Adhaeribacter radiodurans: one gene and its partner. Each later gene encodes a partner of the first gene's protein in a complex. Links are inferred from orthologs where the notes say so. Each region holds a gene or a part of one and is shown in the gene's direction. Other genes may lie near its edges. The genes, in order: tsaE and tsaD.

Evidence for each region.
Region 2: the proteins of tsaE (region 1) and tsaD are in contact, whole or in part, in a crystal structure (PDB 6N9A), measured with the Thermotoga maritima proteins. The link is inferred for Adhaeribacter radiodurans from one-to-one orthologs. Residues at the interface, in WP_004082108.1 of Thermotoga maritima: Leu37, Gly38, Lys46, Lys57, Val59, Lys60, Ser61, Thr63, Phe64, Thr65, Leu66, Met67, Val69, Pro71, Tyr82, Arg83, Leu84, Asp86, Asp88, Phe89, Asp93, Ile128, Asp130, Glu131, Arg134; in WP_004082750.1 of Thermotoga maritima: Cys10, Asp11, Arg49, His50, Leu82, Gly84, Gly135, Gly136, Glu154, Thr155, Leu156, Asp157, Asp158, Ser159, Glu162, Asp165, Lys166, Arg169, Leu170, Tyr175, Lys213, Thr214, Leu217, Tyr218, Gln221, Arg222, Asn324.

What each region holds. Positions count from the first base shown.
Region 1 is NZ_CP055153.1:4,823,097-4,840,615, reverse strand. What follows is about bases 6,050-9,048. They hold tsaE (tRNA (adenosine(37)-N6)-threonylcarbamoyltransferase complex ATPase subunit type 1 TsaE), read left to right. Parts: upstream 6,050-7,328; coding sequence 7,329-7,769; downstream 7,770-9,048. Other genes in these bases: HUW48_RS19225 (alanine dehydrogenase), read left to right, coding at 7,777-9,006; porX (T9SS response regulator signal transducer PorX), read left to right, coding at 6,050-7,336. Outside these bases: lpxA (acyl-ACP--UDP-N-acetylglucosamine O-acyltransferase), read right to left, coding at 1-721; HUW48_RS19255 (bifunctional UDP-3-O-[3-hydroxymyristoyl] N-acetylglucosamine deacetylase/3-hydroxyacyl-ACP dehydratase), read right to left, coding at 885-2,282; lpxD (UDP-3-O-(3-hydroxymyristoyl)glucosamine N-acyltransferase), read right to left, coding at 2,411-3,433; HUW48_RS19245 (hypothetical protein), read left to right, coding at 3,822-4,103; HUW48_RS19240 (HD domain-containing protein), read right to left, coding at 4,340-5,569; more of porX, read left to right, coding at 5,774-6,049; HUW48_RS19220 (OsmC family protein), read left to right, coding at 9,104-9,523; HUW48_RS19215 (YceI family protein), read right to left, coding at 9,676-10,347; HUW48_RS19210 (dioxygenase family protein), read right to left, coding at 10,460-11,047; HUW48_RS19205 (sensor histidine kinase), read left to right, coding at 11,933-13,003; HUW48_RS19200 (LytR/AlgR family response regulator transcription factor), read left to right, coding at 13,000-13,737; HUW48_RS19195 (ABC transporter permease/substrate-binding protein), read right to left, coding at 13,851-15,434; HUW48_RS19190 (ABC transporter ATP-binding protein), read right to left, coding at 15,434-16,387; HUW48_RS19185 (nuclear transport factor 2 family protein), read right to left, coding at 16,642-16,998; HUW48_RS19180 (VOC family protein), read right to left, coding at 17,136-17,519. UniProt on the Escherichia coli protein: Required for the formation of a threonylcarbamoyl group on adenosine at position 37 (t(6)A37) in tRNAs that read codons beginning with adenine.
Region 2 is NZ_CP055153.1:1,770,687-1,783,132, forward strand. What follows is about bases 6,762-9,760. They hold tsaD (tRNA (adenosine(37)-N6)-threonylcarbamoyltransferase complex transferase subunit TsaD), read left to right. Parts: upstream 6,762-7,755; coding sequence 7,756-8,766; downstream 8,767-9,760. Other genes in these bases: HUW48_RS07455 (translocation/assembly module TamB domain-containing protein), read right to left, coding at 6,762-7,755; HUW48_RS07465 (YfiT family bacillithiol transferase), read right to left, coding at 8,807-9,349; HUW48_RS07470 (DUF3109 family protein), read left to right, coding at 9,508-9,760. Also shown: HUW48_RS07430 (bifunctional riboflavin kinase/FAD synthetase), read right to left, coding at 1-140; tRNA pseudouridine(55) synthase TruB, read right to left, coding at 124-822; HUW48_RS07440 (undecaprenyl-diphosphate phosphatase), read right to left, coding at 824-1,663; HUW48_RS07445 (DUF3098 domain-containing protein), read right to left, coding at 1,664-1,879; HUW48_RS07450 (cell division protein FtsX), read right to left, coding at 2,015-2,914; more of HUW48_RS07455, read right to left, coding at 3,172-6,761; more of HUW48_RS07470, read left to right, coding at 9,761-10,083; accC (acetyl-CoA carboxylase biotin carboxylase subunit), read right to left, coding at 10,198-11,547; accB (acetyl-CoA carboxylase biotin carboxyl carrier protein), read right to left, coding at 11,762-12,256; efp (elongation factor P), read right to left, coding at 12,261-12,446.

The sequences.
Region 1 (17,519 bases):
CGCGTTCGTCGCTGGGTAGCATTTCCAATTCAATTTTATCTAAGGCTTTGCTGTGATTTAAGCCACTTAAAAACAAGGTCCGGTATATTTCCTGAATTTCGTTGATTTTTTCGTTGGAGAAACCCCGGCGGCGTAAACCAATAGAGTTCACTCCGGCATAGGTAAGCGGCTCCCGAGCAGCCTTCACAAAGGGCGGCACATCTTTGCGCACCAACGAACCTCCGCCAATCATAGCGTGGGCACCAATTTTTACGAATTGCTGTACAGCGGTAGTACCTCCAATTATCGCGTAATCCTGAATTTCGATGTGACCGGCCAATTGCACAGAATTTACCACAATCACATTATTAGCAATAATGCAGTCGTGGGCAATGTGCACGTAGGCCATAATTAAGCAATTATTGCCAATATTGGTGGTGTTTTTATCCATTGCCGTGCCCCGGTTAATGGTTACGCACTCCCGGATTACGCTATTATCACCAATATAAACCGTACTGGCCTCACCTTTGTATTTTAAATCTTGAGGTGCCGCCGAAATAACGCAGCCAGGATACAACTTGCAGTTTTTACCAATGCGGGCTCCTTCCATAATGGTTACATTAGGGCCTACCCACGTGCCTTCGCCGATTTCGACATTCTTATAAATGGTAGAAAAAGGCTCGACTACTACATTCTGGGCAATTTTGGCTTCCGGATGAATATAGGCTAAAGGTTGATTCATTCTTTCTTTTAAATTAAAAATTATGAATTAAAAATTAGAAATTATCTGTGCCGGGAGATTCAATGGAAATGTTTTCCAGCAATTTTGTTCGGAATTAGTAAATCAAAAAGAATGCTAAAGGCACTTTTAAAATTTCTAATTCATAATTTCTAATTCATAATAACTATACGCCCTCTTTCCGGACAATGCTAGCCGACATTTCGGCTTCCATAACTACTTTGCCGTTTACAAAAGCTTTTCCTTCCATTTTAGCAATACCACGCTTAATGGGGGCCAATAACCAGCACTTAAAAATGATAGTATCGCCCGGAATAACTTTACGACGGAAACGACACTTATCAACGCCCAAGAAATAAGTCCAGTAATTTTCCGGATCAGGTACGGTGCTGAGTACCAATATTCCTCCGGTTTGAGCCATTGATTCTATTTGGTAAACGCCCGGATAAACCGGATTAGCCGGAAAATGCCCCTGAAACTGCATCTCGTTCATGGTAACGTTTTTTACCCCAATTACGGTGCTTTCATCAAGGTAAATAATTTTATCAATCAGCACAAAAGGGAAACGATGCGGCAGGGTTTGGGTAATTTTATTAATATCCATAACCGGCTCCTTAGTAGGATCGTAAACCGGTACATTTTGGATAGCAACTTCCTGCATTTGTTTTTTAATCTTTTTAGCAAAGGCTACGTTGGCTGCGTGACCAGGCCGGGCAGCTAATATCTGGCCTTTTAAAGGTCGGCCAACTAAAGCTAAATCGCCAATTAGATCTAGTAATTTATGACGGGCCGGTTCATTTTTGTAACGCAGTTCTACGTTATTTAAAATGCCTTCTTTTTTTACCGCCACTTTGGGTTTATTTAACAAAGTAGCTAAGTTGCTCAATTCTTCTTCCGTAACAACCCGGTCTACTACTACTATAGCATTGGCTAAATCGCCGCCCTTAATTAAATTTTGCTTGTACAAAGCTTCTAACTCATGCAAAAAGCAAAAAGTACGACTAGAGGCAATCTGATCGCGAAACTGATCAATGGCGGTAATGGAGGCGTGCTGACTACCTAAAACCGGTGAATTGTAATCCACCATAACGGTAACCCGATAATCATTTAAAGGTAGAGCCGCTAATTCTACCTCGCGCTCACTATCTTTATAATGAATACCTTGCGGAATCTCAAAAAAATTGCGCAGAGCATTTTGTTCTTCCAGACCTACTTCTTCTAAGGCATTAATAAATTCAATAGAAGAGCCATCCATAATAGGTGGTTCCGGTCCGTCTAACTGAATCAGAATATTATCAACCTGCAACCCTACCATGGCGGCCAGGGTATGTTCTACCGTATTAATGCGGGCACCATTTTGCTCGATGGTGGTACCCCGCGATAAATCAACAACATTATCTACGTCGGCTGCAACAATCGGCTGGCCGGGTAAGTCGATGCGCTGAAATTTATAGCCATGATTTACCGGCGCGGGTAAAAAAGTCATGTTGGCTACTACGCCAGTATGCAAGCCTATGCCCGATACTGTTACCGGCGCTTTAATGGTATGTTGTTTATCGTTCATTTACTAAGTACGCGGAACGTTTTAGGTGATACGTTTTACGTTATGTTTTATTAGCTATTTAATTTTTCCTCAGGTTATTAAGGGTGTAAGGTAATAGCTTAAAGTGCATTTACCGGCAACAGGCAAAATTAAATTTTTTCTTTTAATTCGTTCAGTTGTTTTTCCAACTCCGGCAAGCGCCGCAATACGGCTAATGCCCGTAGGTTTTGCTTGTAATCAAAAGCCGGCGATCCCTGAATAATGGTACCTTCTTCTTTTACCGATTTAGAAACGCCTGATTGCGCACCTACCGTGGTTTTATTCGCTAATGAAATATGGCCCACAATACCTACTTGTCCAGCCAATACGCAATTATCGCCAATTTTAGCAGAGCCGGAGATTCCGGTTTGGGCCGCAATAACCGTATGGCGACCTACCTCTACGTTATGAGCCAGCATTACCAGATTATCTATTTTGGTACCTTCCCGGATAATGGTAGAGCCCATGGTAGCGCAATCAATCGTAGTATTCGCTCCTACATTTACGTTATCTTCTAAAATAACATTACCTAGTTGCGGAATGTCGCGGTAAGTGCCGTCTTTTTGCAAGGCAAAACCAAAACCCGGACTACCAATTACCACCCCCGCATGAATAATACAATTGTTACCAATAACGGTATCGGCGTAAATTTTGGCACCGGCAAAAATTATGGTACTATCGCCAATAACCACGTTATCGCCAATGTAAGCCTGCGGGTAAATGCGTACATTTTTCCCAATTTGGCAATTGTGGCCAATATACGAGAAAGCACCCCGGTAATGCGCTTCGCCGATAGTTACATTTTCCCCCATAAAACTAGGTTCTTCTACCCCTTGCAGTAAACGCCCTTTGGCTTTCTGGTATTCTTCCAGCAAGCGCGTGAAACTCAGATACGGATCTTCTACCCGGATCAGGGATGCTGCAGTAGGCTGCTTTAAAACCAGGGAATGGGCTACAATTACCGCTGTGGCCTGAGTAGTGTATAAATAGTGCTCGTATTTAAGATTAGATAAAAAAGCCAGGGAACCTTCCCGGGCTTCTTCAATTTTCTCTAGTTTGTAAACGGAAGCTGCTGCATTGCCTTCTACTGTTCCTCCTAATAACTCAGCTATTTGTCCGATGGTGAATTTCATGCGCCAAAATTAATAAAGAATTTAATTAAAGTGCGATTTCTTTGGGGTAGCAAAGGTAATATTGTTGTGAAATCTCTAATAAAGATTCCTTAAATAAGCAGAAACAATTATTTAATTTCTCTATTTTAAGAAAGAGGGCTGGTATATTTTGGAGTTAATACAGTAAAAAAGAAAGGTGCAAAAATAAATAAAGCTTCATTTACGATGCAATTAAGGAACATAAATCTTGTTTTCTGAAAGAAGAAAGAAAGCACGTTTAGGCCAGGTGAAACAAAGCCAGCATTTAAAAACCCCTTTCGGGGCAAGGTAATCTGGTTGTAAAATTTAAAAATTGCTTGCTATTTTAAAGTAAATTACGCCAGCCAAACTATTATTATATTTGAGTTACATGCTACGATTTCTAACTTTTACGGCGCTTTTTGCTATTTTAGTATTCACCAACGGCTGTTCCGAAGATGATGCTCCTCAAGTTGACTGTCCCAATCCTTCTTATATCAATGGTTTAATTCAGCAAGTAGAGGCTATTGAAACCGAAGTAAGTACTTTGCAAGCCCAATTGCCAAATGCCCAGGGAGCTGATAGAGATGCTATTAACGTTCAGATTAAAGGTGCCACCAACCGGCAAGATACTATTTTAAAAGAGCTAAGTAACTATCGCCATTGTTTGTGATAGTTTGTAACTTATATAGCAATCTTAAATGCGTTGGGTTAAACGTAGTAAATAACCGGGTAAAAATAAATTAGATAAATATGTCCTTCCGAAAGAATCTTTAGTTACGCAGTAAGATAGTTTCCTCCAGAAGAACCCTTAAGGAAGGTGCGGATTTACTTTAATCTTATTCTATTCTTTTACTTATTTCTAATTATTAAAAGTATTTTCCCTTATCAATACTTAAACACCCATAATTAATGCGTTATCTCCTTCGGGTAACATACAAAATATTTTTCCACGGTAGTACTTAGGGCATGAATATTCGGTAAATCGGAGGCATCGGCTACATCCACTACGTGGCCGAGTTTGGTTAGCACATCAATGGATTTGCCGTGACCTTCGTAGGCGTTATTACTTATTTTACCTGATATCATTAGGTAAGGTACTTCAAACTCATTTACTTTAAATTTTTCCTGAATTAATTCGTTAATCCCTAATAACATATCTTCATCGAAGGGGCTACTCGAAATAAGTATTTTAAATAATTTTCGTTCGAGTAAGCTGGTAGCTAAAAAAGATAATATTTTGTCGGAATGCGCGCACCAGGTTTTTATACCTTGCCAGATATCGTAATCGTCGAGAGCGGTAAATTTTTGCAGAATGGTATTTTCTGCTTCAAAATCGGCCAAGATAATGTTTTCTGCCAAAAAAAAAGTAAGTGCTGCACTAGCCGGAACATCAACCCCCGACTGATGCAGGAACCGGGCCCGCTGCACCAGTTTAATGAGCATGTGTTCGGCACTTAATACCGTTTTGTGTAAATACACCTGCCAGTACATGAGCCGTCGGCTTACCAGAAAGTTCTCTATGGAATAAATAGCTTTTTCTTCTACTACCAGGCGATCTTCGGCTACGTTTAGCATTTTAATAATGCGTTCAGCCCCAATTTTACCTTCTAATACCCCGGTGTAAAAAGAATCCCGGTTTAAATAATCGAGCCGATCCACGTCGAGTTGACTTGAAACTAACTGGTGAAAAAAGCGCCGGGGATACGTATTCGTAAATATTTTAATGGCCAAACTCAATCTTCCGCCAAACACCTCGTTTAACTGATGCATGATGTGTACCGAAAGTTGTTCGTGCGACACATTTTTAAAAATAGAAGTTTCTAAGGCGTGCGAAAACGGACCGTGACCTACATCGTGCAGTAAGATGGCTATTAGCGATGCTTCGCATTCTTTCTCAGAAATTTCGTTATTTTTGCTGCTTAATGTTTGTAACGCATTGTTCATGAGGTGCATGGCTCCGAGCGCGTGATGGAAACGGGTATGCAGCGCACCCGGGTAAACAAAGTCTGTTAAGCCTAGTTGTTTTATTCGCCGCAGTCGCTGAAAATAAGGATGCTCAATAATATCGAATAAAAGATCCGACGGAACCGTAATAAATCCGTATACAGGGTCGTTAAAAATTTTTTTCTTATTCAATTGATAATCGGGTTGGCAGTTGTTTATTAGCGATTATGGATAGGAAACTCTCTAAAGTATCCGCGCTACTTTTTAGAAATAGTAACTGTTTACTATTTTTCCTTGTTACTATAAATATAAAAGATTACAAGCGCATGCAATTAACTATATTGCCGCAAGCGCTACTAACCAGTTAAAAGCACGATTTGTTTTAAAAATAAAACTATGCAAAGATATAATATTTTATGGGCCGATGACGAAATAGACTTACTGAAGCCACATATTCTTTTCTTGGAAGATAAAGGCTACGATATTACGCCGGTACCCAGCGGCGCAGATGCCATTGAGAAATGTTCGGAAAATAATTACGATGTTGTTTTTTTAGATGAGAACATGCCCGGAATTTCCGGTCTCGAAACACTTTCGGAAATTAAAGCCTTAAAGCCCACCATACCTGTGGTAATGATTACCAAAAGTGAGGAAGAACACATTATGGAGGAGGCAATCGGAGCAAAAATTGCCGACTACCTTATTAAACCTCTCAACCCGAACCAGATTTTACTTTCGGTTAAAAAAATACTCGACAACAAACGGCTGGTTTCGGAAAAAACCAATAGCAGCTACCAACGCGATTTCCGCACTTTAGGCATGGCCTTCGGCGAACGCTTAAGCCACGAAGAATGGGCCGAAAATTACAAAAAACTGGTACGCTGGGAGCTCGAAATTGACGAAACTGAAGGCAAAAGCATGGCCGATGTAATTAGCATGCAGAAAGACGAGGCCAATTCCAACTTCGCCAAGTTCGTAATGGATAATTACGAAGAATGGATAAACAACGAAGCCGATGAACGCCCGCTCATGTCGCACGAAATATTTAAAGAGCGCGTTTTCCCGATGCTGAAAGAAAGCTCGCAAAACGTGTATTTTGTGCTGATTGATAATTTGCGCTATGACCAATGGAAAGTGCTGGAGCCGATTATCGCGGATTACTTTACCGTAGATAACGAGGAAATGTATTATTCTATTTTACCTACCACTACGGCCTACGCCCGTAACGCTATTTTTGCCGGCATGATGCCTTCCGAAATCCAGAAGAAATATCCTAACTTATGGGTTAACGACGATGATGAAGAAGGCAAAAACTTACAGGAACCGCAATTTTTAGAAATTTTATTTCAGCAGAACCGTATCCAGGACAAGTTTAGTTACAACAAAATCACAAATATTCAGGCAGGTAAAGATTTAGTAAGTAAATTTAGTAACCTGGATAAAAACAAGCTCAACGTAATCGTATATAATTTCGTGGATATGCTGTCGCATGCCCGCACCGATAGCACCATGGTGCGCGAACTGGCCCCCGACGAATCGGCTTACCGCTCGCTTACTCGCTCTTGGTTTTTGCACTCGCCTTTGTTCGAAACGTTAAAATTAATTGCCGAGAAAAAAGGAAAATTAATAATTACCACCGACCACGGTACCATTCGCTGCAAGCGGCCCTTTAAAATAATAGGCGACCGGAATACGAATACCAATTTGCGTTATAAGCACGGTAAGAATCTGGGTTTTACCGAAAAAGATGTGTATGTGGTACGCAAGCCGGAACGTATATTTTTACCCAAAGAAAATATTTCTACGGCTTACGTGTTTGCCTTAGAAGATTACTTTTTTGCTTACCCCAACAATTTTAATTACTACGTAAACTATTATAAAGATACTTTCCAGCACGGCGGCGTGTCGCTGGAAGAAGTAGTTATACCTTTTGTGACCCTGACGCCCAAAAATGCTTAGTACAGAACCGGATGAGTACGTGTTGAACGTAGCATCTAAAGAAGATTTACCCTGGGCGGTAGCCGAGCTAATTCGGTTTGCCGCCGATCAGAAGATTTGGTTATTTGAAGGGGATATGGCCGCCGGCAAAACTACGTTTATTAAAGCTATTTGTGCTGCCAAAGGGGTAACAGATGCTGTTAGCAGCCCAACGTATAGTTTAGTAAACGAGTACGAAACAGCAGAGCAGGAACGATTATATCATTTCGATTTTTACCGCATTAACAACGAAGAAGAAGCTTTAGATATGGGCGTGCTGGATTATTTCGATTCCGGGAACTTATGTTTAATCGAATGGCCTTCTAAAATAAAATCTTTATTGCCCACGACGTATTTGCTCGTAAATTTGGAAGTTGGTGCCGGAGAGGCGCGTATTATTACGTTGAAACAGTAATCTTATTATGACGGAACATATTCCTTCGGGCTTTGAAGCAATAAACGCCGCTAGTCGGGCGCTCTATCCGAAAGAATCGATGCTGGCGGTTGAAACCAAGCGCAAGCGGTTATTCATTGGCTTACCTAAAGAAACTTCGTTGCAGGAAAATCGCTTGGGGCTTACCCCCGAAGCGGTCAGGCAGTTAACGGATCAGGGTCACGAAATTTGGGTGGAAAGCGGGGCCGGGAGCCCTTCTAAATATTCCGACCATGAGTTCTCCGAAGCGGGAGCCCGGGTGGTTTACGCCACCACCGAAATCTACGAAGCCGATATTATTCTTAAAATTGCTCCGCCTACTTACGAAGAGATTGAATCTTTCCGGCCCGGCCAAACCTTAATATCGGCTCTGCAACAAGGGAACCTTACCGCCGAATACATTAATGCCTTGTGCCGCAAAAAAATTAATGCTATTGCCTTTGAATTTTTAAAAGATAAATCGGATACCCGGCCGGTGGTGCGCGCCATGAGTGAGATTGCCGGTAGTACGGTAATGCAGGTAGCCGCCGAATATTTAAGTTCCAGCAACGATGGCAAAGGTATTATTTTAGGAGGAATTACCGGCGTGCCTCCTACCCAGGTAGTTATTTTAGGGGCAGGCACCGTGGCCGAATTTGCTACCCGGGCCGCTCTGGGCTTGGGAGCCGAAGTAAAAGTTTTTGACGATCATATTTATAAACTGCGGCGGTTAAAACAAAATATTGCAGCTCAGTTATTTACTTCAACCCTGGACGGAGCCATCCTGAATAATGCTTTGAAACAGGCTGATGTGGTTATTGGGGCTTTTTCGGTGAAAGAAGGTCGGCCCTCCCTTATTATCAGCGAGTCTATTGTGTCGCAGATGAATCCGGGCTCTATTATTATTGATGTGTGTATTGACCAGGGCGGTTGTTTTGAAACTTCGGAATTGACTACGCACAGTCGGCCCGTTTTCCGGAAATACGATATAATTCATTATTGCGTACCTAATATTGCTTCGCGGGTTCCCCGCACCGCTACTAATGCATTAAGCAATATTTTTACTCCAATTTTTATTGAAATATCTAAATACGGCGGCGTAAATGAAACTCTTTTTACTCACGAATATTACCGCAGTGGCGTATATATTTACAAAGGCAGCCTTACTAACCAAATGATTGCCAAGAAATTTAATATGCGTTACAAAGAACTCAGCTTAATGATTGCCGTCCGGAATTAAAAGTAAAATAGAAGCTAAAGGTTACAAGAACATTTACTTACGGGCACCCGTTTTAACCTGATACTTCTTGCAAAATTAATAGTTTAAAATCAAAAAGATGGGTGCCGTAATTGTTAGTGCGAACCGCAGTGCCGGAATGGTAGCTACGGTTAAGATGGGAAATGAGTCAATGGTAATTGATGAATCGGGAGTAGCGACGGGAGAGTATACCGGTCCCGGCCCGATGGATTACATAATGAGTGCTCTGGGATCGTGTACGGTAATTACGCTGCAAATGTACGCGCAACGCAAAAACTGGCCCTTAGAGCGAGCCGAAGTTACTTTGGAACAACGAACCATATCGAACCTGGAAAGCACTTTTGAAGCTGGTAATAAACGCACGGTAATTAGTAAAACATTACAATTAATTGGAGATCTTACCCCAGATCAGATCAACCGACTCAAAGATATTTCTTCCCGTTGCCCCGTTCAAAAAACCTTAGAAGCCGGAATACTTATACAAACTACTTTGGTGTAAAAACTTGCTGAGCTCTTCAAGCTGGTTATAAAAAATAAAAAATTCAGGTTAAACCTAACGCAAAATCCCTATCTGTTATAAAGAGGAGTTTCCGACGGGTTCAACCTGAATTTTCTAGGAACTATAAGTAGTTTAAAACCAAGAACAGCTTATTACAACTTAGCTGTTTTAGATTTACCTGCTACTAATTTTATGTCCATTACAAAAATATCATCAATAATCTTGTCGGCGGCAGTACCCAACATGCTCGAGCGGAATTTAATATCGTGTTTAATACGGTCTACTTCTACTTTAGCACTAGCCTCGGCATTTGCACCATCCACTTTTACGGTAGCTGGAAAAGTAATCGGATTGGTAATACCTTTAATAGTTAGGTCACCGGTAATGGTATAGTTAGCCTCACCGGCTTTGGCACCAGCAATTGGGGCTGCTTTGGTAATTTTAAAAGTAGAGGTAGGATTCTTCTCCACCGAGAAAAAGTCCTCGGATTTTAAATGGCCGGTTAACTTTTTGTTAAATTCTTCATTGGTAATATCCAGGTCGGTAATAGTAGTCATGTCCATTACAAAGTTACCGCCTACCAATTTTTTACCGTTTACTTGCAAGCTGCCTTTTGTCAATTTAACGGTGCCGGTGTGTTGGCCACCTACTTTTTTAGCGGTCCAGTTAATGGTGCTAGCAGCCGGGTCGGCGTCCAGGGTGGTTACAGCTACAGCTTTAGTAGTTGCTTTTTTTACCGGATTACGGGGAGTGCTGTTAACCGTAACACTGCCAATAAGTAAAGCAAAAGCCAGAACAGAGGTAGAAATTTTAATTGTTCTCATAAGTTGTAATTAATTGAAGTGAAGAAAGATTTGGTTTATTTGAAAGTAGCGCTAGTAAATTAATTGATATTTAAGAAATTATTGCAATTTAATTGTAAATGCATTTAAAAATTTATGCGGTTAGTACAAAAGTAAAACCAGCATTCATCTTGTCTTCTGTTGGTTTAATATTCATTAAAAGCACTTTGTTGTAAATACCATCGCGGCGGTTTTGCGGTTCGTCGGGAAAGTACAGTTGCGTGGTTAAAATAGGTTTGCCGGGAGCTTGTACTTTCACGTGAATATGCCGCGTGCGACCCGGATATAAACCGGGTACAATCGTCTCTAACCGGAAATTACCTTTACTATCGGTGTATTGATGGCCGCGTAGCCGGAAACCAGTATTATCGTAATTGCCGGCATCATCGGCGTGCCACCAATCGAGTAAAACTTTTGCCATTGGATGGCAATTGGTATTCACTACTTGTCCGGTTAAAATAAGTTTGGTGCCCGCCACACCTGCCTCTATTAAATTTTTTCGTTCCGGCGATTCAGGTTTAAAATAAGGCCCTTCGGTTTGCGCAGGAGTAGGCTCGTCGTGGTCGTCGCATGCTGGAGTAGGAGTTAACTTTACTGGCTTAGTCTTAGGAATGAGTGCCCATAAACCAAGTAACGGTAGAGGAGACAGAAAAGCCAGAAATTTACGCCTGTTGGTTTTCATCTTATTACGCTTTTAACTTTCATGCTACTTACGCTCCTTAAATTAACTAAATATAAGTAGTTGCTGCCGAAAAATTTCTATTGTAACCTTTTCTTATTCAATGAAATTGATTTAGTAAACTATTAATCCTTATTCCGGATTATTCGCTCTTCATTGTATCTCAGATTTATTTTAATGCTAAAATCGGGTAAAATCCAACTACCAGCCTTTAAGTCCGGTGCTATCAGGTCGGTTACTTATTAGCCTTTTAGTAGTTAGATTTCCCGATTTAGTATTAAAAACAATATTTCATCTGTAGTAGAAGCTTTTACAATAGTCCTTAACAGTTCAGCCGCAGTTATATATTAAATTCTATCAATAGGTTATCTTTTAATTATTTACTTTTTTTAGGTCTGCTGATTACCATCATCTGAGTCGTCGCCTTTTGGTACCCTGAAACTGTATTTTAGAATTCCGGATGAACCTAAAACTTTGTATCCTCTATACTTTAGTAAGTTGAACTTGGAAAATGAGACGGCCGCCGGTGTTTAAACCTGAATTACGTATGCTACTATATTTTCCTGTTAAGCCGGTAGTTTGTCCTTATAAGAAAAAATAGAGCACATCTTGCGTTTCGCTAATTCCCGATTTCTGAAACAAAGCAACAAAGGGAGAAGCACATTAAAAAAAAGAATAGATAGAAAGCCAAAGAATACCGACTAATGGTTAAAAGTGGTCTATGAAATTAGTTTAATGTCCGACGATTACTGATTGCAGCTAATTGATAGACAAATATTTCCTGCTGGTCGGTGTGATTGGGGAAATGGTCGAAGATTGCAGATTTATACTATTGTAATCCTTACCTTTAATTTTGGTGTTGTCTTTTAAATTCCTAAAAACTGATAAATGGCTTCTTTAATCCGCCGAAATATTTCCGTTTTAATCCAAGTTTTAGTTTGGGGTTTAGTTGCTTTTCTGGTGCTTTTATTTCAACCACTTACCTCGGAGGTAAAGCTTCCCGTACAATTCTGGATAAAGCAAGCCATCTTGCTAGGGGCATGGCTGGGGGCTTTTTATTTAAATGCCCAGGTATGGGTACCCCGGCTTTTACTACCTAATAAAATAAGTTGGTTTGTAGTAGCCGCTCTAGGCACAGCCATTGGGGTAGTAATTCTTATTTATTTAGTAGAAATAGGATTGAACTTGCCGGAACGTATGCACCAGGCCTTTCATCAGGGCAGCGTTCGCAGAGGTGGCAAAGGCCCTTTGTTTTATTCGCTTATTGGTGTTTTTATTATCACCTTGGTAGTTCTGGCTATAGGTACCAGCATTACTACCGTGCAAAAATGGCAGAAAGATGCCCAACTCCGGCAATTACTGGAACAGGAAAAAACCAGTACCGAACTATCTTTCTTAAAAGCGCAGATTAATCCGCATTTCTTTTTTAATACGCTCAATAATATTTATGCGCTTACCATGATTAACATCGACTCTTCGCGGCAAGCTTTGCATACCTTGTCGCGGATGATGCGGTACGTGCTTTACGAAACTACCAGCGGCACCACCTTGCTCAGCAAAGAACTCGGGTTTATTCAGGATTATATTCAATTAATGCAGTTACGCTTAACGGAGAATGTAAAAGTTACTTTTTATAAACCTAACCCAGTAACCGAAGTGATGATTGCCCCCATGTTATTATTGCCTTTCGTAGAAAATGCGTTTAAACACGGCGTTAGTACTATTTTGCCGTGTCACATTCAAATTAAGGTAGAGCAGCACGGCCCGAATCTGCACGTGAACGTAACCAATACCATTGTAAACGAGAAAAAACTGGTACTGGAAGAAAGCAGTGGCATTGGCCTGGTAAATACCCGCCGGCGTTTAGATTTGCTTTATTCGGGCAACTACCAGCTAACGGCCGGCGAAAATACCCCGGAAAACGAATACCAGGTACATTTAACTATAAACCTATCCTGATGCTTACTTGTATTGCCGTGGATGATGAACCATTGGCCTTAGGCCTGGTTTGCGCTTTTATTGAACAAACGCCTTTTCTGAAATTAGTAGGCCGGTACTCCAGTGCCATTGAAGCCTTGCGGGGCCTGCACGAGCAACCCGTAGATGTTTTATTCCTGGACATTCAAATGCCCGATTTGACGGGTATTGAACTGGCCCGGGTATTAGATAAAGGTAAGCCAGGAAAAAATCCACGCGTTATTTTTACTACCGCTTTTAATCAATTTGCCCTGGAGAGTTACCGTGTAGATGCCTTGGATTATTTAGTAAAGCCATTTAATTACGAAGAATTCTTGCGGACTGCCACTAAAGCCAAAGCGTATTTTGATTTAATTCAAGTTCCAGTTAACCCGGTTGCAGCTCCTGCTCCCGAAGAAGAATACCTTTTCTTAAAAATAGAATACCAATTAGTGCGCATTGCTTTTAAAGATATTTTGTACATCGAAGGATTAAAAGATTACGTGAAAGTGCACCTGCTAAGTGAAGCAAAACCGGTGCTCTCTCTTACCAGCCTCAAAGCCTTAGAAGAAAAACTACCCCCCCGGCGGTTTATGCGGATTCATCGTTCTTTTATTGTAGCCTTAGAAAAAATTAAAGCTATTACCCGCAATACCGTACAAATAGGGGAAACTACCATTGCAGTAAGCGATCAGTACAAAGAAAATTTTAATCAATTTTTAAATCGGTGGATGTGAGAAGCAGGAATTTTTACTTCTATTCCGTTGAGTCTTTTAAGTCTCAAAAGAGCGGTTCAAACTAGATATCACCGCAGCCTGGAGACTTGAAAAGACGAAACGGAATAATCTGATTAATCATTCTTTACTTTTTTTGCAAGTGATTTTTTTAAATCCGAAATACTTTTTATTCCTAAAGTAGCCGCTTGTTTTCGGCGCATCATTAAAGCGTAGGCATTGTTAAACCCGATAGGCAGGAGCCAGGTAAGTTTATACTGCTTTTGAAATTCATCTTTCACGAACTGATACACTTTTTCTTTACTGGTACCGAGTTGATTAATTTGGGTGGGAGTGGGCTGCAGAATAACGAGTAAACCGGTACCTGTATATTCGGGGTATAAATCAATTTGGTTATTGGTTAAAGCGTCGAAGCAAATTTTAGTACCGCCTAACCCGGTTTTGGTTTCTACCCGGTAGTCGGAGTAGCCTTGCAGCAACTGGCTGTACATACTGGTTAAAATATACTGTTCTCCAAAAATTTTCGAGCCTATTCGTATGGTGCTGCCTGTTCCGCGGCGAGCCGGACGCCATAATTTTTTTTGCTGCAGAAAGTTTCGGGCTACTGTTTCCGGGCTTTGCTTTAAATAATCAACCTGATAATTAAGCTCGGTCATAATAGAGTCATTTATCTGACCAACCAGTAAATTTAAGATTTTAGCTAATTCGGGAAACTGTTGTAAAGCTTCGTTCCTTACAATTGGGGCGGCATAATACGGCGGAAAAATATGCTTGTCATCTTCCAATATTACTAAATCAAAAGCTTTTAAACGCCCATCCGTGGAGTAGCCACTGATAACGTCCAGTTCTTTTTCGTAGGCCGCCTGGTACATTACCGCATCGCTAATTACTACATTCCGGATATTTAACTGGTAAATATTCTGCAAACCTAAAAAGCCATCTTGCCTGCCCATAAACTCGGGCGTAAAACCAGCCAGCAACTTGGTGCCGAAAGCAGGCGGAACAAGGTAAAAAGTAGCCAGTACCAATAAAGCCAAGGGTAATAGCCATACGGCCCGTTTCATTGTCCGGAGATTTAGCTTTTGCAGCCTACTTAATATGAAATCGAACAATAAAGCTAAACAAGCAGCGGGTATGGCTCCGGCCAGAATCATATTAGAATTATTAAGTGCAATGCCGCCAAAAATAAATTCGCCCAATCCACCGGCGGCAATGTAAGCGGCTAAAGTAGCTACTCCCACATTAATAACCGTAGCCGTTCGGATACCGGCCAGAATAACCGGCAAAGCTAGAGGTAATTCTACTTGCCTTAAAATTTGGCTTTTGGTCATTCCCATACCTTTGGCGGCATCTTTTACCACGACATCTACCGAGGTAATTCCCGTAAAGGTATTCCGGATAATGGGCAGTAAGGCGTACAAAAATAAAGCAGCAATCGCTGGTTTCGCTCCGATACCCAAAATCGGAATCAGAAAACCCAATAAAGCAATGCTCGGGATAGTTTGTAAAATACCTGCCACGCCCAGAATGGTACCGGCTAATTTTTTCTTTTCGGAAATTAGTATTCCCAGTGGTAAACCAATGCTAACGGCTAACAGCAACGATAAAAAAGTAAGTCCGGTATGCGTAAGGCATTGCTCCAGTATTTTACCGGATTGCTCCTGCATAAAGCCAAGTAAAGTAGAAGATTCAGCAGCCATTAGTTTTTTCGGAAATTTTGCAGCGCTTGAAATACCTGGTTTATTGCCGGAGTAGCACGAGCAGGTAATTCTTTGCCAGCCAACGGTTCTGAAATGGGGGAGCTATCTGGTGGTAATAAAGCAGCAATAGCTTCCCAAATACTTAAAGAGGCGGGTAAGTTTCTAAATTCATTGGTGGGCGAAAAGCCAATATCGGCAAGGGTTAAGGTTTTTAGTTCTAGCGGTAGTTGTTGTTCTTTTAAAAAGGAGCGCACAAAGTCACTTTTTGGCTGAAATAATAATTCTTTGGGGGCACCAATCTGTTCTATGCGGCCTTGGTGCATCAGGCAAATGCGGTCGCCGAGTTCAAAAGCTTCGGTAATGTCGTGGGTTACCATAATAACGGTTTTGCGTTTTAACTCGTCGAGGTGTAAGAACTCCTGTCGAATGTGGGTGCGGGTAATGGGGTCGAGGGCACCAAAAGGCTCGTCCAGGAGTAGAACCGGCGGATCGGCCATTAAGGCCCGGGCCAATCCTACGCGTTGCTGCTGGCCGCCGCTGAGTTGATCGGGGTAAAGCAATAGGTAATCTTCCGAAAGATGCAGTTTATGTAACAGTTCCCGCGCCCGTTCCTTTATGCGGCTGGTTTCCCATTTTAATAGCCGGGGTACAATGGCCATATTTTCAGCAATGGTATAATGCGGAAACAAGCCGGTATGCTGCAGCACGTAACCCATCCGGCGGCGCAATTGCTCCGGAGGTAGCTCGTTAATAGGCTGATTGTTAAAATAAATAGTACCCGCTGAGGGTTCCTCTAACTTATTCAGCATGCGTAGGGTAGTGGTTTTACCGCAACCGCTGGTACCCAGCAAAACAAGGGTTTCGCCTTCTGCTACCGAAAATGAAACATTATCAACGGCCTGTATGGATCCAAAATTTTTAGATACCTGGTTTACCTCAATCATTACGGACATATAAGGCGGTTAGTACCTACGCAAAAAAGCAAACATTACCCGGAAATGCTAACTCTGAATTAAAAATTAGAAATTATGAATTGGAAAATGAAACCGAGATAATTTCCAAATTTACTTTTTCCGTAAAAACTATACTAAAATAAAATTTGGAAGACCAATAGCTTAGAAAAAAGTTAGATTAAGATGTTCACCCTTTAAATTTTAGTGCCTTAAGGATGATTTAGAATGCAGGAGTAAGTAGGATTTACCAAAAGCTAAGAGTACATAGCAAACGCTTTTTCTACTTTTTGCTGTTCATTAAAGAACATAATTTCTACCGTTTTCCGACCGGTGGCGGTGTTGCGGTAATAAATGGTTAAACCGTTGATTCCGGTTAATACATCTATTATCTCAAAACGCAGATTGGGTATTAGTTTTAAACCTTGCTGCCAGTATTCTCTAACTTGGTTTTTACCTACTACAACCCCTTCGGTTTCAGGTTTAATTTTTAAAGCCATGGGGGTTTCTATGGTAAAATCTTCTGTGTAATGTTCCAGAATTCTTTCTAAATTGTGAGAGTTCCAGGAGCTTACCCATTCTTCCGCAAAGTGTTTAGCAAATTCTTCAGTCATATTCTAATTTTAATAAATGTAAGTGTAAAGATGAATACTATTAAATTTTGGTAGTTGCAGTTGTTATTTTTTAAAACCTCAAAAGTAAATTTTGACCAAGTGTTTTGGAAGGAAGTATTATAAAAGTAACCACAAGCTTAATTTTCTGAAACAAAGAGTGTCGTTACTTCTAGCCGGTTATTGTCCGGGTCCAGGGTTTCAAATTCATAATAGCCATCACCCGTTTTGCGGGGTCCTCTTAAAATTTGATATCCGGCTTGTTGCAATTCTCTGGCTTTTGCGTCTACTTCCTGCATAGTTGCTACCCCAAATGCCAGATGAATAATACCTAAATGCTGGCGGTTAATGGTATCATTTTTATTAACGGGCACATTCGGTTTGCTCATCAGTTCCAGGCGGGCACCCGAATCAAAAGTTAAAAAGAAACTTTCAAATCCGGTCGATTCGTTCCGGTATTTAGAATTAGGAATTCCGCCAATAAATTTCTGGTAATAATCTTTTAAAACGTCTAACTGGTTCGT
Region 2 (12,446 bases), 3.1 Mb from region 1 along the record:
TGCCCGTTGGTTTGCTGGGCAATTTGAATTAAACGCTGTAAAATTTTTTGGTGGCCTATATGCACTCCATCGAAGGTACCACTGGTAACTACTGCCCGGCTTAATTCCGGAAACTCCGAAAGGCTACGAATTACCTGCATGTTGCTCTTGTTGGTACTTGCGAATAGCCTGGATGTCAGCTATCGTGAGGGCTTGTTCTAAACTGTACTCTCCAATGCGGGTACGAATTAATTGGGATAAGTGCGCGCCACACCCTAATTGCTGACCAAAGTCCCGGGCCAGGCTGCGAATGTACGTGCCTTTAGAGCAAACTACCCGAAAATGTACCAGGGGTAGTTCTAATTTAGTAATTTCAAAAGCGTAGATGTGAATGGGCTTGGCTTTAATTTCTGCTTCTTCGCCCCGGCGCGCCAGGGTATAAGCCCGTTCCCCATTAATTTTTACGGCCGAGAACAAAGGCGGTACCTGATTGATTTGCCCAACAAAAGTAGCTGCTGCTGCCCTTATATCTTGTTCGGTGAGTTGTTGGTAATCGCAAACCTGGTCTACTTCGGTTTCTAAGTCAAAAGAAGGGGTGGTTTTACCAATAGTAAAATGGCCGGTATATTCTTTCTCCTGCGCTTGAATTTCTTCTATCTTTTTGGTGTATTTTCCGGTGCATAAAATTAATAAGCCGGAAGCTAAAGGATCTAAAGTACCGGCGTGACCGATTTTTTTTACCCGGAGCAGATTCCGTACTTTTTTCACCACATCAAAAGAAGTCCAGTGCAGTGGTTTGTCTAATAAAAGAATTTCGCCTGTTTCAAAATCATATTCCCGCATGCTATACACTCAAATCCATTCCAAAAAATAAAAATACCAGCAGCAATACGCCTACAATAATGCGGTAAATGCCAAAAAACTTAAACCCGTATTTCGTTAAAAAATTAATAAAAAACTTAATGGCAAACATTGCCACCACAAAAGCTACCAGGTTACCTACTAAGATAATCTGTAAGTCGTGGGCCGATAACTGGTTCAGACTTGCCTGAATTTTGGTAGTATTCATTTTAAGAATATCGTCTTTAATATCCAGGTGTAAAAAATCAGTGATAAACTTATAACTGGCTGCCGCCAACATGGTAGGAATAGCGAGAAAAAAGGAAAATTCGGCGGCTGCTTTCCGGGAAATGCCTTGCGCCAAACCGCCAATTATAGAAGCCGCCGACCGGGAAACTCCCGGAATCATAGCAAGGCATTGCGCTAATCCAATTACAAAAGCTTGCCTGGTAGAAGGAGTACTGTGCGTCGGATCGTTGTTAAACCATTTATCTACGAATAGTAAAACTATACCGCCTAACACCAGGGAAATAGCAACTGTAACTACACTCTCCAGCATAGCATCAATTACATCGTTGAGCAACGCACCAATAACTATTGCCGGAATAAATGCAATAAGCAGTTTTTTATAAAAATCGAAGGATTGAAAAAAACGTTTGCGGTAAAGAACAAATACTGATAAGATAGCCCCGAATTGAATATTTACCGTAAACATTTTGGTAAACTCCGAAGTATTAATGCCCATCAAACTTGAAACGATGATCATGTGGCCGGTAGAAGATACGGGTAAAAACTCAGTGAGGCCTTCTACAATAGCCAGAATAATTGCGTGCCAGAAACTCATTTATGCTTTTTTACGGTCTTTCACCATAATAGCAAAAAACTCAATAATAAATCCGATTACTAAAATGATGGGACCTAAAGTAATGCCCAAAAATCCTTCGCCGTAAGGTTCAGTATCCAAGGTCATGATAATAAATCCAATAGCTAAAACTACTAAACCCACAATCAATAAAAGGTAATTCTTTCTGCCGAAGGCAAACTCATTTTTATTTTCCATACTATTTAGACGCAAGCTATTAGCTATTAGACATTAGATTTTTGTGGTTATATTTTAGTAGAATAAACTTTAGTTTAATTTAAAAAAATAGTAATTGGGTCTAGAAATTAAGGTCTGGTATCTAGCATCTGAAAATTAATAAAGTTCATCCAAGGATAAATGCATGTATTTCCGAACGGCCCGAAAGGAGCTGATAAACCCAATTACCATGCCCAGAATCACCAGCAAAACCGCCAGAATAATTAATTGGGTTTCGTCGCGCAGTAAATAAAGCTCATTAATCTGGTAATAGGCATAACTTAACAAACCAAACAACATACCCGAAGCGAGCAAACCGCTGATAAAACCTTGTAATACAGCCCGGTTCATAAACGGCCGTTGAATAAAACCGGCAGTAGCTCCCACCAATTGCATGCTCCTAATTAAGAATCGTTGCGAAAACATGGCCAGCTTTATGGTATTATTAATTAAAATAACTACCACCAACACCAGAATACCCGCAAAGCTGAGCAGAATAATGCTGATTTTTTTAAGATTTTGATTTATAGAATCAATCAGGCTGGCTACATATTGCACTTCGTATACCCCATCTATTTCCTCTAGTTCGGCTTTTATTTTTTTCAGGTGTTCTGAATCGGCAAAGTCGGGATTGATGTTGATGATATAAGCATCTCGTAAGGGATTATCCCCCAAAAAAGCCATAAAATCTTCGCCGCTTTCTTGAATAAATTCTTTAGCACCTTCTTCTTTCGAAAAGAAACGTACTTGGGGTATTTGGTTTAAATAAGCAATGTATTCTTTTTGCGAAAAGGTGTTTTTAAGGCGGGTCAGTTGCGTTTGCGTTAAATCAAAATCCAGATAAACTTGTACTTCAATACTTTGCTTAACCACATCAGATAATTTACTCGCGTGAATAAGCAAGGTGCTGAATAAGCCAATTACAAAAAGAGCCAGGGTAATGGTAAAAATAACCATGGCGTGCGGGTAACTGCCAAGCTTCTTTTTGCGGGTAGGTTTATTAGGGTGTTTTGCCATAATTCTTTTGCCCCGCAAAATTAAGAATAAATACTTCAGATTTCAACATTTAGCAGTTTCCATTTACCATTTACCATTTACCATTTACCATTTACCATTTACCATTTACCAGGTGCCATTTACCATTTTCCATTTATCATAAATAGGATTCAGTAAAATTTTATTACTATCAGACCATTGTTAATCAGTAGATAAAGATTGAAAAATTGTACTAGGTAATTGGTAAATGGTAATTGGTAAATGGTAAATGGTACCTGCTAAAGCCCTACTCGTTCGTCGGAATCGATAATTATTTTTTCGGTGGCTTTACGATCGCGGCGGCGCATTTTACGGCGGGCAAATAATTCCGAGAAGGTATCAAAGCGCTCGGTGTGTAAAATACTGCCTCGTAAACTACTCACCGAAGTCTGGCCCAGGCTAGTAGAATAGGAGTACGGAGTTATGTTATACTCTAATTTTAAACGAAGTTTTCCGTCAGCCCGCAAATAAACATCCGCCCGCCACGATCCTGGCACTTCGGCTCCAGTTGGGGTGTAGTTCGGGTTACTCGGATTGCTAGCGTAATTATTACTACCTGGTAATCCACCTTCGTGGCTTAGGCGTAATCTGCCTTTAAACAAGGAATAGCTCAACCGAAGTTGTAAATCGTTTATCTGTTGGTTAGAAAAGCCATCCAGCCCTATATCAATTTCTAAATTACTATCTAGTTGGGAGATTAAGTTGCCAAGTTGGTTCGATAGAGCCTGACTCAAGCTGCTGGTTAAGCCCAGGGCATTATCTACTTGAGTACCAACGGTAGCTTGAGCGGTATTACTTGGGTCGGATAAACGTTTTAATATTAGTAAATTAAAGACTTGGCGGTTTAATTCGTCCTGATTGTTGCGGATATCGGCCAGGTAAGCGTTTATCTGGGTTTCTAAGGTGGAGGGAGTATCTTCAAATTCCAGGTTCAACTTAATTTCGGGCGCGAGTAATTTGCCTTCTAAGTCCATAACTGCCGTAACCGGGTACCGGATGTTACTTTGTTCCTGAGTAATACTGGTAGGTAAAACAATTCGTTGGGTGTAAGTAGCGGTAAGGTCCATAATGCCGGCATAAGGGTCGCCATTCCAGGTAATGGTGCCGCCTGGTCTAATATTAAAGCCTTTCCGGATTATATTATACAAGGTAAAATTATAATAGCCCTTCACAATCTCCACTTGGCCATCCATGGTAAATTCGCCGCGGGTATCAATATTTAAATTAATACGACCATTACCCGATCCACGCACAATATCACCGGTTTCTTCATCGAAAATTATTTCTAGTTCTGCATCGTCGGTAATACCTAAGTTAAAATTAAGGTTAATACCAGCTAAATCTACCCGTGGAACATCCACCGTAGAATCAGTCGCTACCGAATCCTTCTGCTTGTGATTAACAAACTGAATATAACTTTGTCGTTTGGCTTCTTGCTGGCCATCCAATGGAATCGACATTTTGGTACCGCCTTCGCTGCGGGCATTTACCGTAATAAATAAATTGGACGGAGTTCCGGTTAAGCTAGCCGTACCTGTGGCAATTGCAGTACCGTAGTAAAGCGAGTTTTCGGCCCGGGTGGTATTTAATACCATAAACTTCCGAAAATCGCCTTTTAAATTTAGTTCCATGTTCTGGAATCCCTGGTGTTGGATAATACCAGCTATAGTGGCCGAGTTATTAAACATATCCCGGACTCTAATATTTCGGAAAGCAATGTCTTTATCGGTAAAGTAAATTCGGTCGCTAAAAGAATAATAGGTATTTAAATAATTTACCCGAAAACGGCCGTTGGTCACAAACGCCGAACCTACGAGAACCGGCCCGTTCAGGCGGCCATTTATTTGTACCCTGCCTTCCATAATCCCCGATAAATCGGAAAATAAGGTTTTTAATAAAGGCTCAACCAGTTTAATGGGTGCTTCGTCCATTACCGCTAAAAGATTAAGCGGGTTATCTTCAGATTGCGGATTGTAATCGCCGGTAACAGATACTACCCGCATATTACTTCTGAAAACTCCTAAATCTACTTTAATCTTATCTTCATTCTTGTCCCAATCGGTGAAACCACTAATTTCACCGATATAAATAGTATCCAGACGCAAGGAGTCGACGGTAAGTTTACTGAGGATAATGGATTTATTAAATAAGTTGGAAGCCGATGCCCGGGCATTTAAAACGCCATAGATTTGCTGATTTAGGAGCGGAACCAAATTTTCGAGCTGAAAGTTTTTTACTTCCATTACTAATTCTTTCTCCGGATGACGCGAAGCCTGCCCGGTTACATTAACACTCTGGTTCCCGTAAAACAATTCCAGGCCGTTTACTTCAATTTCTTTGCCGGCGCCGCCAATCAAAATGCTATTGTTAGGTCGGATGTTCCATTGTTTACCCAAAATGTTAATCTGGGATTGATCTAAAACAATTTGAACTTTATCCGGCGGAAAACTAATATTACCCGTTACGGTAGCTTTATTGCTACTACCCGTTTGCGCTATATTAGTTGAAAAATTAATGGTGCTGTCGTTCCAGATGCCTTCCACAAACAAGTTCTCGGAGGGAGCCGCTGCCGCAAACTGCTGGTTCCGCGAAGAAAAAACTACGCCGGCTAATACCGTTGGACTGGTTTGTAACTTAGAATTATTAATCTCAAAATCGTTATTGTAAAACCGGTATTTACCGTAAATAAGGGTATCTAGATGGCTGTATAAGTTAAAAATAGAGTTGGGACCTTGCCGGAAATTACCTGTAAAAAGAGTGTTCTCTGCCAGGTATAGCTCTGGTACATATGCTTTTAGAAATGGGTTGCCTTTCTTAAAACGGAAGATTAAACCTAATTCATAATCCGGACCGGTATAGGTCTTTTTCTGACGGTAATAAGTTTCAGTAGCCGATTGGTTGCTTTTAAAACTTAAAATATCTTCCCGCACAAACGTAGAAAAATCAGCTATAAACCGGGAAACCTCAAAATTGCCTGTAGCCGAAAAATCCAGAATATTGCTGCTTACATCGATAGAACGTTGGCCATTTGTTCGGGCAGATTTAATGGCAACCGAATCAAAATTAATAATTTCCTGACCGTAAGTAAGGGTTGTGTTTTGGAAAGTAGCCTGTCCCAGTAAATCATCTAAGGTTAAACCGGTAAAGTTTAAATCAGTATTGGTTTGTAGAACAAAGTTCTTGTTTAGAAGCTTCAAAGCCTGCAGGTTGGCCCGGTTTATATTACTAGTTAAGTCAAATGTGGGACTTGCCTGGCTTAAATTAATTGTTCCTTCGGCCGAAAGTTCGACGTTGGGATCGTATATTTTAAGTTTACCGGCTACTAACTTCTGACTTAAGGTGGCATCAATAGTAATGTTCCGGTAGTTATACCCTAATATCCCCACCGATTGAATGGTGGCATCTAAATTTAAACGGGCAGAAGCCAGGTTAAAACCGGTGCCTTTTACTTTGCCATTCATTGTGATAGCTTGTAAGGTTCGCGGATCTCCAATGAATTTGCCTAAAGCAAACTTGTCGGTTTTAAGATAACCCGTGTAGGTAGATAAGTCTGGATTTTTATTTATTTTAAGATTGATATCCGACACTACCTTGCCTAAGGCTGTAGCGAAAGAACCATGCGCTACAAAATCAGAATAAAAACCTAAAAAATCGCCTTCTAACTTTACCGTTCCCAAACGCTCGACCAAGGCATAATTTTTAGCTGGAATAAATTTTTTCAGATCCCGGGCTAGTATTACCGAAGGTTTTAGTTTTATATCCGCAAAGGTTTCTTTATAACGCGGCAAGCCATCGGCACTTAAATTTCCGACAATGTGCGTTTTTTCGCCGTAATAAAGGTCAATGTTTTTAGCGTTAAAACGTTTAACAAAACCTTTGGCTTCGCCGGAAATAAGAATTTTTTCGTTCCAGTCTTTTAATTGCGGCGCAAATATGGCAATATCATCTGAAAATATGGCCGAAGAATCGAGGGCTGTGGTTACCTGAACACTATCGTTAAAAGAAATAAAGTTCCAGAAACGTTTATAATCAAAACGGACATAATGGCGCAGGTTGCTGTTATTTAGGCGTAAATCTAATTCTGCAAATTCCCAAAAGGTGGGCGCGTAAACCATGCGTGCATCTAAATTTTTAAGATTAGCGTTAGATTTATGCTCGTGGGCTTGCAGGTCGGTGATGCGGGTTTGTATGGTATCTCCTAAAAAAGCAATGTCCGATATTTTTACGTTAATGCTATCAATATCCAGGTGCTGGTAATCCATACCAAAAGTAACCGGCTCCCGTTTTTGATTTTCGTAGCGAAAATGGCCGTTTTGAATAGCTAGGGAATTTATTTTAAAATCAAATTTAGCTTTGGCAGTTTTGGTAGTATCAGATTTAATTAATTTTTTTATGGAAGCCAAAAAAACGCTTAAATTCATCGAATCGGCCGTTTTATATCGGATAAATGCGGCATGCGGATCAACTAACTTTAGTTGTTCAATGGTTAATTTACGGTAGTTACTTAAAGAAAATCCGCTTAAACTAGCCTCAGCTTCACCGATATAAAATAATTCTTCTTTCTTCCGATCAAGAACTTTTACTTTTTCCAGTATAACTTTGTTGAAAAACCGAATATCCACTCGTCCAATGGTTACCTGGTGTCCTATTTTAGACGAGAGAAAGGTAGAGGCTTTTTGCACCACGCTGGTTTGAATGGAAGGTTGCCGTAAGGCGAGAATTAAACCAGCTAAAAGTAAAAAAATGAATAAAAACAGGCCGATAACTATTCGGAGAGTAGTTTTAAATACACCAGTCCACTTATTATTTATTTCGTTTTCCAAATGGTTTTGGGTCCTACAATATTAGCAATTGAATCTTCCTGCGACGATACCTCAGCGGCTGTTATCCGCCACGGTAAAGTGGTAGCCAACATAGTAGCCACTCAGGAAGTTCATAAACAGTACGGCGGCGTTGTGCCGGAATTAGCTTCCCGGGCACATCAACAAAATATAATTCCTGTTGTGTCGCAGGCTTTACTTACGGCAAAGATAACAAAAAGTGATTTAGATGCGGTAGCCTTTACCCGTGGTCCGGGTTTATTGGGAGCCTTGCTGGTTGGCTGTTCATTTGCTAAATCATTTGCCTTAGGCTTAAATCTACCTTTGATTGAGGTAAATCACATGCAGGCCCATATTCTGGCCCATTTTATCGATGATCCTAAACCTTCTTTTCCTTTTCTGTGCCTTACGGTAAGTGGTGGCCACACCCAAATTGTATTGGTAAAAGATTACCTGGACATGCAGGTATTAGGCCAAACCACCGACGATGCCGTAGGCGAAGCTTTTGATAAATCGGCTAAACTTCTTGGGTTACCTTATCCGGGAGGCCCGCTCCTGGACCGCACGGCGGCAACTGGGAACCCCGATCGCTTCACTTTCCCCATTGTTAATATGCCGGATTATGATTTTTCGTTTAGCGGCATTAAAACTTCTATTTTGTACTTCCTCCGGGAAAATACAACTCAATATCCAGACTTTATTGCCGAAAATCTGGCGGATATTTGTGCCAGCATTCAAAAAGCATTGATTCAAACCTTACTTTTAAAATTAAAACAAGCCGCAAAAGATACCGGAATCCGGGAGATAGCCATTGCGGGAGGCGTTTCGGCAAATTCGGGTTTGCGAAAGGCTATGATCGAAAGCGCCGCCCGTTATAAGTGGAACGTTTACATCCCCGCTTTTGAGTACTGTACCGATAATGCTGCCATGATTGCGATAACGGCGCACTACAAGTATTTGCAAGGCGACTTTACCACACAATACGCCAGCCCCGAACCTCGTTTAAAACTGTAAAAAGTAAATTTTTTAGCTTTAGACCTTTGCCTTTTAATAGTTAACGGTCGAAATTTCGTTTTCTTAATTCTGTAATATGGGCTACGTGGTGTTGGCCGTGCCACGAATATAAGCCAACAGCGTTACTTAAATTTACTTCGCCTAAGGTGGGGTGTACAAATACTCGCTGCCATTGCTCCGGGGTAAGCGATTCCAGTAGCATTACCCAACGTAAATGCAAAGCTTCCAATAAGAGCAGAGACATATTTACAGGTGCATACTTACCGTCTTCTAGTTCTGCCCAAAGGTGTTCTTCGTAGGTTTTAATAACAGGTTTATCTTCGGTAAGAGCTAACTTAAATCGCGTATAGCTATTAATATGGCTATCTGCTATGTGGTTTACGGTTTGGCGTACTGTCCAACCTCCCGGCCGATAAGGAGTGTCTAATTCTTTCTCGCTTAAATCTTTAACAGCTTTACGCAATTGGGCGGGTAAATGCGTAATATCTTGTATATACTTTTTTAGTTCTTCGATCGGTACGTTTGGTTTCGGCGTGTAAATACCAATGGGGTACCGGAGCGATTCTAAGTTTTTACTTTCCATAAACTTAATTAAACAAGCTGATTGCTGAACAATTAGAGAAAAATCCTTTACAATAGCAATCTTCTTTACGTGTGTTAAGTTATTGGTAAAAGCTAGCCGAAAAATTGCAGTCGAACTAAAAAGGTAGCAACTTTGTATTTTTGATAAATACATTTACAATGATTATTCTGGAGCATACCGTTATCAGCGACGATTTAAAAGACAAGTTTTTTGTCTGTAATTTAGAGAAATGTAAAGGTGCCTGCTGCGTAGAAGGAGATTTAGGCGCACCTTTAGAAGAAGAAGAACTAAAAATTTTAGCTGAAAATTACGAAGTTATTAAACCTTACCTTTCGCTGGAAGGACAAAAAGCTATTGCTGAACAAGGATTATACATTAAAGATTGGGAAGACGATTTTTCTACCACCACTATAGGTAACCGCGAATGTGCCTATGCCATTTACGACGATAATCTAACTTTAAAGTGTGGGATTGAACAAGCTTACCTAGATGGGAAAATAAGTTGGCGAAAGCCCATTTCCTGCCATTTATACCCAATCCGAATTACTAAATACGACGGTTTTGAAGCATTAAACTATGATAAATGGCAGATTTGTAATGCCGCTTGCAGCTTTGGCCAGGATTTGGGTGTTCGTGTCTATCAATTTTTGAAAGAACCTTTAATTCGTAAATACGGCGAAGATTGGTATAATCAATTAGAAGAACTTGTGGCCGGGGAGGAAGAAGCCGTTTAGTAATTAATTTTGCCTGGTTTGAAAAGAAATTTTAAGACGAACAATGTATAAAGTAAAAAGCCCGGTTTAAACCGGGCTTTTTACTTTATAAGCTTAAAGGTATATCAGCTGTAATTATTCTGCTAGTTTACTAAAATCGTAGGTATCCAGGTATTTAGTGGTAAAGTTACCTGTTTTAAAGTTTTCGTCGTCCATCATTTTTAAATGGAAAGGAATAGTTGTTTTTACGCCTTCCACTACAAATTCACTCAACGCCCGCTTCATCTTTACAATAGCCTCTTCACGGGTTTGTGCCGTAACAATTAACTTGGCAATCATCGAATCGTAATTGGGCGGAATGGTGTAACCAGCGTAAACATGCGTATCTACCCGCACGCCATGCCCCCCCGGAATATGAAGAGTGGTAATTTTACCCGGAGCCGGTCTGAAACCATTTATCGGATCTTCGGCGTTAATGCGGCATTCAATGGCGTGCATTTGCGGATAATAATTTTTTCCGGAAATAGGAACTCCGGCAGCTACTTTTATTTGCTCTTTGATTAAATCGTAATTAATTACTTCTTCGGTAATGGGGTGCTCCACCTGTATGCGGGTGTTCATTTCCATGAAGTAAAAATTCTTGTGCTTATCTACCAGAAATTCAATGGTGCCAACGCCTTCGTAACTAATGGCAGATGCTCCTGCTATAGCGGCATTTCCCATTGCTTCCCGAAGCTTCTCATCAATAAAGGGAGAGGGTGTTTCTTCTATTAATTTCTGATGACGTCGCTGAATAGAACAATCACGCTCCGATAGGTGGCATACTTTTCCGAATTGATCGCCTACTAATTGAATTTCAATATGACGCGGCTCTTCTACAAACTTTTCCAGGTACATGCCATCGTCGCCAAAAGCTGCTTTTGCTTCAGTACGCGCGCTGTTCCAGGCTTTTTCAAATTCATCATCGTTATTGATAATCCGCATACCACGCCCACCACCACCGGCAGTAGCTTTAATAATAACCGGATATTTTATTTTATGGGCTAGTTTTATACCTTCTTCTACCGATTTTAACAATCCTTCGGAACCCGGAATGGTAGGAACACCCGCTTTTTTCATGGTAGATTTGGCCGAAGATTTATCGCCCATGGCGTTAATCATGGCTGGCGTTGCGCCAATAAACTTAATCCCATTTTCATGGCAGATGCGCGAAAATTCGGCATTCTCCGATAAAAAACCGTAACCCGGGTGAATAGCATCGGCATTGGTAATTTCGGCAGCCGAGATAATATTAGGAATATTTAAATACGATAAGGTACTGGAAGGCGGGCCAATACACACGGCTTCGTCCGCGAATCGTACGTGCAGGCTTTCTTTATCGGCGGTAGAATAAACCGCTACCGTTTTAATGCCCATTTCTTTGCAGGTACGAATAATACGTAATGCAATTTCACCGCGATTAGCAACCAGAATTTTCTTAAACACAGTTTTATTAAATTATGAATTAGAAATTATGAATTAGAAATTAAAACTGACGCAAAAGCTGAATTTTTAAGTTCTTATTTACGGTACTAAATTACCTCTTATTATCCACTATAATAGGGTTACAAATAATCGGACGTACCTTTCAAGCAATTGCCAAATTAGAAACTACGAAGACAAAATCTTTCCTAATTTCTAAATTTAATTCATAATTAGTTTATGATGGATCTATCAGGAATAAAGGTTGATCGTATTCAACTGGTGACGCATTTTCTACCAATACTTTTACCACCTTACCGCCAAATTCCGCTTCAATCTCATTAAATAACTTCATGGCTTCGATAATGCAAATCACATCACCTTTTGCAATAACGTCTCCTACGTTTACAAAAAAGTCGGATTCCGGACTAGAAGAACGATAAAATGTTCCGATCATGGGTGATTTTATCGTTAAATAATTCGATTCGGTACTAGTAGTTGCCGCGGCAGGAGCACTGACAGGTGTCGGGTTAGCTGGAACACTTGCTGGTGTAGATGGAGTGGCGGGTGCCGCTGAAACCGCTGGTCGGGTTGGTTCCGGCAAATAATGCACTTTGGGAGAATCGGGTTCACGCTTTACCGAAATCTTAAATTCTTCGGTTTCAATATCTACTTTATTTAAACCTGACTTTGCAATAAAGTCAATCAGTTCCTGAAGTTCTTTGGCTTTCATAGATTTATTTTACTCGTTCTGCATACGTGTAAGTGCGGGTATCTACTTTAATCAACTCATCCTGGTTGATAAAGAGAGGTACCTGAATGGTAGCGCCAGTTTCCACAATAGCGGCTTTAGAAGCATTAGTAGCAGTATCGCCTTTAATGCCCGGCTCCGTATAAGTAATCATTAACTCCACAAAAGGAGG